One region of the Oceanobacillus sp. B139/18 genome, then DNA from elsewhere that is predicted to be linked to it. Evidence: a T-box and tRNA genes for the amino acid it is inferred to sense, from the RefSeq annotation. Region 1 holds a T-box; the other holds one or more tRNA genes.

Evidence for each region. The T-box of region 1 lies ahead of tyrS (tyrosine--tRNA ligase). A T-box ahead of a tRNA ligase gene usually reads a tRNA of that ligase, here a tRNA-Tyr.
Region 2: it encodes a tRNA-Tyr, which carries the amino acid that the T-box ahead of tyrS (tyrosine--tRNA ligase) is inferred to sense. The anticodon was not compared.

What each region holds. Positions count from the first base shown of each region.
Region 1 covers NZ_JBVFXI010000001.1:70,509-74,144, forward strand. The annotation lists gene ACZSMY_RS00300 (transglycosylase domain-containing protein) at 1-827, opposite strand, end outside; T-box leader at 954-1,187, shown strand; gene tyrS (tyrosine--tRNA ligase) at 1,300-2,577, shown strand; gene ACZSMY_RS00310 (DegV family protein) at 2,662-3,519, opposite strand; gene ACZSMY_RS00315 (YitT family protein) at 3,614-3,636, shown strand, end outside.
Region 2 covers NZ_JBVFXI010000012.1:33,310-36,945, forward strand. The annotation lists gene ACZSMY_RS21825 (hydroxymethylglutaryl-CoA reductase, degradative) at 1-878, opposite strand, end outside; tRNA gene ACZSMY_RS21830 (tRNA-Lys) at 1,213-1,285, opposite strand; tRNA gene ACZSMY_RS21835 (tRNA-Gln) at 1,381-1,455, opposite strand; tRNA gene ACZSMY_RS21840 (tRNA-Tyr) at 1,465-1,549, opposite strand; tRNA gene ACZSMY_RS21845 (tRNA-Thr) at 1,592-1,667, opposite strand; tRNA gene ACZSMY_RS21850 (tRNA-Val) at 1,672-1,747, opposite strand; tRNA gene ACZSMY_RS21855 (tRNA-Glu) at 1,751-1,825, opposite strand; gene fabI (enoyl-ACP reductase FabI) at 2,264-3,040, shown strand; gene ACZSMY_RS21865 (aldehyde dehydrogenase family protein) at 3,224-3,636, shown strand, end outside.

The DNA.
Region 1 (3,636 bases):
ATCCGGCTGATTCCAGCTTGCAATTCTTCTTCAGACTTTCGCGCACCTTCCGCTGTAAATGGTGTGTAGGAAGAAGGACCTTGCGGAAGGCCGGCCAGATATGCAGCCTGCGGAAGTGTTAATTCAGATGCCTCTACACCGAAAATACCTTTAGATGCTGTCTGTATACCTGCAATATTACGGCCGGATGAATTTCTGCCATAAGGAATAATATTTAAATAAGCTTCGATGATTTCATCTTTTGTAAAATAATTTTCCAGCCGCATTGCTAATAATATTTCTTTGGCTTTCCGGTCAAAGGACACTTCGTCTGTTAGAATTTGATTCTTAATCAGCTGCTGTGTCAGTGTGCTTCCTCCTGTTTGGACAGAGGAATTTAGAAATTCCTGTGCCGTCGCTCTTAAGATCGCTTTTGGCACCACACCGTTATGCTCGTGAAAATACTCGTCCTCTGTTGCGATAACCGCATCAATCAATGTAGGTGAGATATCGTCAAGTGCTACTTCTTCCCGATATAAATCACTTCGGATATCTCCCAGGTAGACATCGTTAGCGAAATAAATACTGGATGTCTCAGAATAATTGTAAATATCATCTGCCATAGATGCTTCACTTCGTAATGGTTCGTCATAAACCAGGGAGGCAAAGTACCCAAGTCCGATTCCGCCGGCAAAAATCCCGCCGATGCCGATAATCACAATGACAAATAATACAATATTCCAAACAACGTCGTATGTAACTCGTGATGTCTGCTGGAGGATACCTTTTTTCCACCAGTCTTTAACAGTATTAAAAAAACGTTGCAGTTTTTCTTTCATAATAGACATTAGACCTCCTATTTCAACATTTATTATAACATAGTGAAAATACAGTTTGGTAGTAAGACGGAAAAAGGCTTGCATAGAAGAACTATTTATGCTATGAATAGTATCATATGAATTTAATTTTTTATGAAAGAAACATGGAAGGATCGAAGTAGCAACGTGAATCCCTGTCTTAGAGAACTGACGGATGGTGCGAGTCAGTATATATTCACTTGCGAATTACAATCTGGAGTTTTTCTTTTTATTATTCGCGTCATGGAGGCGGATAATAAGAAGAACGGTGACAACCATCGTTAACAAACCTTAAGCGGCTATTTTATAATAGCAACAAGGGTGGTACCGCGAATCCAACTCGTCCCTTTCTTACCAGAGAGGAGGCGGGTTTTTTTATTTACCTTAAAAAGGATGTCCCAAAAGCGGGGAGCAGCTGGCATTGTCAGTAAAAAGAAAATACAAATAAGCAGGAGGAAATAATATGAATATTTTACAGGATTTAGAAAACAGAGGGTTGGTAAATCAAGTAACAGATCGGGATGGATTAGAAAAGCATCTTGAAAATAATCAGGTAACCTTATACTGCGGCTTTGACCCGACAGCGGACAGCTTGCATATCGGACATTTAGTCCCTTTAACGATGCTGCGCCGGTTTCAGCGGGCTGGTCATAAACCGATTGCCTTAGTCGGAGGGGGAACCGGGATGATTGGTGATCCAAGCGGCCGTTCAAGTGAACGCAGCTTGAATACCGAAGAGGTTGTTTTTGGTTTTACGGAAAGCATTCAAAAGCAAATTGCCAAAATTGTAGATATGGATGATACCTCCAGCGATAATCAAGTTGTCTCCCGCAACAACCACGATTGGCTGGGAAATATGACAATCATTGATTTCCTTCGCGGAGCAGGAAAGCATTTTGGGATTAATTACATGCTGTCTAAGGATTCGGTTGCTGCAAGACTTGCACAAGGAATTACCTTTACCGAATTCAGTTACATGATTCTGCAATCACTAGACTTTTTACGGTTATACGAAGAAGAAAATTGTACATTGCAAATTGGCGGAAGTGATCAGTGGGGGAATATCACAGCAGGGTTAGAGCTTATTCGCCGTTCCAGAGAGAACCAAGGAGAAACTGCTGAAGCATTTGGCTTAACTGTTCCTTTAATCACAACAGCAGATGGAACAAAATTCGGAAAAACCGCCGGGAATGCCGTGTGGTTAGATGCTGAAAAAACATCTCCATATGAATTTTACCAGTTTTGGATCAATGCTGATGATCGTGATGTGATTCGTTTTATCAAATACTTTACTTTCCTGTCAGATGAGGAAATTGCAGAGCTGGAAAAAGAAGTAGAAACACAGCCGGAAAAACGGGTGGCACAGCGCCGTCTGGCAGAAGAAATGACACGCAGCATCCATGACCAGGCTGCTTTGGATCAGGCGCAGCGAATTTCTGCAGCATTATTCAGCGGAGATATCAAACAATTAAAAGCAGATGAAGTAGAACAAGCGTTTAAGGATGTTCCCAATCATGATACGGGGAAAGAACCTTCCAGCTTAATCGATTTATTAGTGGATGCTTCTATCTCTTCATCGAAGCGGCAGGCAAGAGAAGATGTGAAAAATGGGGCTATCTACATTAACGGAGAACGTGTTCAGGATTTGGATTACGTGGTAGATGAAGCGGACCGTTTAGGGGATGCTTTCACGGTTATCCGCAGAGGAAAGAAAAAATATTTCTTGATTCGTTTTCAATAAAAAGAAGAAAAAATAGATTTGACGCTGTGATAACGTCAAATCTATTTTTTCCTCCAATACAGTATATACAGCGAAGTATATATTTTATTTGTTGTAGAAGAATAAAGCCAACGTGCCGGGACCTGAATGCGCGCCAATCACGGAACCAACCATTTCAATAATAATATTTTCTTCTTTGACATGAAACGTATCCTGAATCATTCTGGAAAGCTCCTGTGCACGAGGTAAATCATCACCATGGCTGATTCCAATGGTTTGATTTTGGAAATTGCTGCCCCGCTTTTCCATGACCTCTATCATGCGCTTCAGCACTTTCTTCGTTCCGCGAATTTTTTCTAAAGGAATAAGCTTTCCTCCGTCGACATGCAGAAGAGGTTTGATATTCAATAAGCCGCCGACAAAGGCAGCGGTTTTACTGACACGGCCGCCGCGATATAAATACTCTAAATTGTCCACAGTAAATATATGCTCCATCTGTGCGGCGTTTTTGGCGGTTTGCTGAATGATTTCATCAAAAGAGATATCCTTTTGAGCCATTTTAGCTGCTTCCAGTACGACTAGACCGAGGCCCAGTGAAGCACATTTGGAATCAATAATGTGCAGCTTTGCTTCAGGATATTTCTCTTTAATTTCTTGTTCAACCATTTTTGCAGCTTGGCAGGTTCCGGATAATTCCGATGAAAAAGCGATATAGAGTAGAGGCTTGCCTGCTTCCGCATAAGAAGTGAAGATTTCTTTAAATTGGTTTGCTGATGCCTGCGATGTTTTTGGTGTCTGTCCTTCCCGCATTGCATCATAGATTGTCTTCGGTTTAATATCGACACTGTCCCGATAATCTTTTGATTCAAGATGAACAGTTAAAGGTATCATTTCAATACTATATTCGTTATAATAATGTTCGGATAAATCACATGCGCTGTCTGCCAGAATGGTGATTGCCATTTTAATCACATCCGTTTCTATTTAAATAAGATTTAATTATAAGTTTACGTTTAATTGAATATTTAGTCAAAAATTTAATAAAGGAGGCTGTTTTGTGTTTTATATTGAAGCTAAGAG
Region 2 (3,636 bases), on a different contig from region 1:
GCCCCCGCCTCTACTGCCCGCCAATCATTTCCTGTCGCAATCACAACAGGGTCAATGCCGTTCATAATCCCTTTATTATGCGTTACTGCACGATACGGGTCAGAGGCAGCAAATTCATACGCATGGATGACACCATCTCTGACCTCTTCTCCAGCAAACGAACCTGTTTTTAGCAGATGCGGAGGTATTACACATTTTGCTGTAGCCAGGCTGCGATCGGCATAGTTCGATAAAATACGCAAATGCACTTTTCCTTTGGTTATTTCTTCCACGATTGGCGCAATCGATTCCACCATGGTATTAATCATATTCGCTCCCATGGCGTCACAGGTGTCTACATAGATATGCATGACCAGCATTTTGCTATAAGACGATGCATCGTTCTCATTCAAAACCCGTACATCTAAGTCTCTCACACCGCCTCCGCGGCTGACAATGCTTGGATAGGCATCATCGGCAGCTTTCATTAATATATCTTTTTGACGAAGGATTTGCTGCTTTGCTTCTTGAAAATCCGGACATCCAACCACTTGAATCTGCCCAATCATCAGTCTTTCTTTTGATTCTGTCCGAAAACCGCCAGCCTCTCTGACTATCTTCGCAATATGACTGGCAGAAGCAACAACAGAAGCTTCTTCAATAGCCATCGGTACTACATATTCTTTCCCGTTTATTAAAAAGTTTAATCCCAATCCGAATGGTAATTGATAGGTGCCAATGACGTTTTCAATCATATTATCTGCTTTTCCTACCGTAAGCGCATCGGCGTTAGACAAATTTTGCGTTTCTGCATCTGTTAAAGTAAAGGCCTCACGTAATAATGCCCGCCTTTCTTCTACCGTCATATTATAAAAACCTGGTATCCTTGAAGAGGTCATGCCTAGCTCATCCTTTTTATTTATCATATCTGAAATATGCTTTTTTATTACAATGTACTAAAATAAACTATTTTGATTATAACACGAATTCTATCGTTTTTTCATTCAGAAGATACTTATTTCGTGACTGAAACTATGTTTGCAGCATTACCGTAATGCATTGGTATTTCCAGCTTCTAACATATACCAAAAACGCTGGACTGCTCAGACTATGTCAGGCTCTTTACTAACGTCGAACTGTTGTTCAAATAATATGAGATTTTTATGCTGATAAAGAAAAAAACGAGATAAAATTATCCCGTTTTTCTGTATTTTATACTTGTCATGCTTGTAGTGAGCCATGAAGGATTCGAACCTTCGACCCTCTGATTAAAAGTCAGATGCTCTACCGACTGAGCTAATGGCTCCTATGATAAGACAGGTTATTATATATAGCCCTGTCCATAAAAAAATACTATTATCAGTAATAGTATTATCATGTATTTCTTCTAAAAAATAAAATTGGCTGGGCCACCAGGATTCGAACCTGGGGTACACGGGATCAAAACCCGATGCCTTACCGCTTGGCTATGGCCCAACAAAAACATGGTGGAGGGGGGCAGATTCGAACTGCCGAACCCTGAGGGAGCGGATTTACAGTCCGCCGCGTTTAGCCACTTCGCTACCCCTCCATATTATTGTTAACCATATTATCAATTATATACATGAAAAAATGGTGCCGGCCAGAGGACTTGAACCCCCAACCTACTGATTACAAGTCAGTTGCTCTACCAGTTGAGCTAGGCCGGCGTGATGGTGGAGGATGCAGGGCTCGAACCTGCGACCCCCTGCTTGTAAGGCAGGTGCTCTCCCAGCTGAGCTAATCCTCCATTTGGTGACCCGTACGGGATTCGAACCCGTGTTACCGCCGTGAAAGGGCGGTGTCTTAACCGCTTGACCAACGGGCCATAGTGCGTTTCTGAGAGGCTTTTTGAAAGCTTCTCTCGCAAACTGACGAATTTTATTATATCGAGGAACCAACCGTTTGTAAAGGGAAAAATGAAAAAAACTTTATTTTATTTTTCAAAAGTCGATAAATCACTCCACCAAACCCGTTATGACACTATTTCCAAGGCTTCTCATTTCTTATTTCCTCTCTTTTCTTCTATAAATATAAAACCAGCGTGAGTATCTTTTTTGACAACAAGAATTCTCCGGCAGGAAAGTACCGTATATTTTCCCGACTGCGATTACCTGGGTTCTGAATCGGCAAAGCAGTCCAACTGAACTGCTTTTTTACTTATCACACATACTTCTTATAGAAAAGAAAAACAGTTTATAACTTTATCACCTGGTACTAATCCGTTATAATAGATGCTAAGTTAAATGTTGAATGGAGGATACGTATGACAAAATTATTAGAAGGTAAAAACATTGTTGTAATGGGCGTCGCTAACGAAAGAAGTATTGCTTGGGGTATTACAAAATCTCTACATAATGCCGGAGCGAACCTTATTTTCACCAATAGACAGGAAAGATCCTACAAAAAATTAGTAAAACTTTTAGAGAAGCATGAAATTGAACCAAAAGCAATCATCTCTTGCGATGTTGAATCCGATGAAAGTATTCAGGGAGCCTTTCATGAAATAAAAGAAAAAATCGGCGTGATTCACGGCTTGGTTCACTCTGTTGCCTTTGCTAAACGGGAAGACCTGCAGGGTGAATTTGTCACTACTTCCCGCGATGGTTTCCTGCTTGCTCAAGAAATCAGCGCTTATTCCTTAGTAACCATAACAAATGCTGCGAAGGAACTGATGACTGAAGGCGGTTCGATCGTGACACAAACTTACATCGGAGCAGAACAAGTCGTTCCTGGCTATAACGTGATGGGTGTTGCTAAAGCTTCTCTGGAAGCAAGCGTCCGCTACCTAGCTGAAGATGTGGGCAAAGATGGCATTCGTGTGAACGCTGTGTCAGCCGGCCCAATCCGTACACTCTCTGCAAAAGGAGTAGCTAATTTCAACGAAAAATCTCAAGTTGTGGAAGAAAAAGCTCCGCTGCGCCGCAACATCGATCAAGACGAAGTTGGAGATGCAACATTATTCCTTCTTAGCGAACTGGCACGTGGAATCACCGGCGAAGTATTGCATGTAGATGCCGGATTCAATATTATTGGCGGCTAATCTCTCAAAAACTGTCTCTCTTCATTATTTAAGAAGAGACAGTTTTTTTATTGGCTAAATCCATGTTCTCTACTACGTTTAATCACTTTTTATTGCGGGAACAAGTAGTAATGGATATTCAAAAAGGCTGATAACGTATTATTGAATATTCTTTATTGAAAAACAAGCAAAGGGGTGGAGAAAATGTATAACTATATACAGCATTATATTAACGGTCAGTGGGTTGATTCCACTGGAAACGAAACAATTGATGTAATCAACCCTGCAACCGAAGAAAAAATTGGTGAAATCAGCTCTGGTACCAAAGAGGATCTTGATAAAGCAGTTCAAGCTGCACGGGATGCTTTCCCGGCGTTTTCACAAACAACCAAAGAAGAACGTGCTGATTTATTAGACCGAATCGCAGATGAATATGAAAAACGAAAAGATCAATTTATTGAAGTTATCATGGCAGAGCTTGGCTCTCCAGTAACATTTACAACCAACGTACAATATCAGATGGGATTAAATCATTTCCGGACAGCGGCAAAACTGGTACGTGATTTTGACTTTACTGAAAACCGGGAAAACTCCTTTATCCAAAAGGATGCGATTGG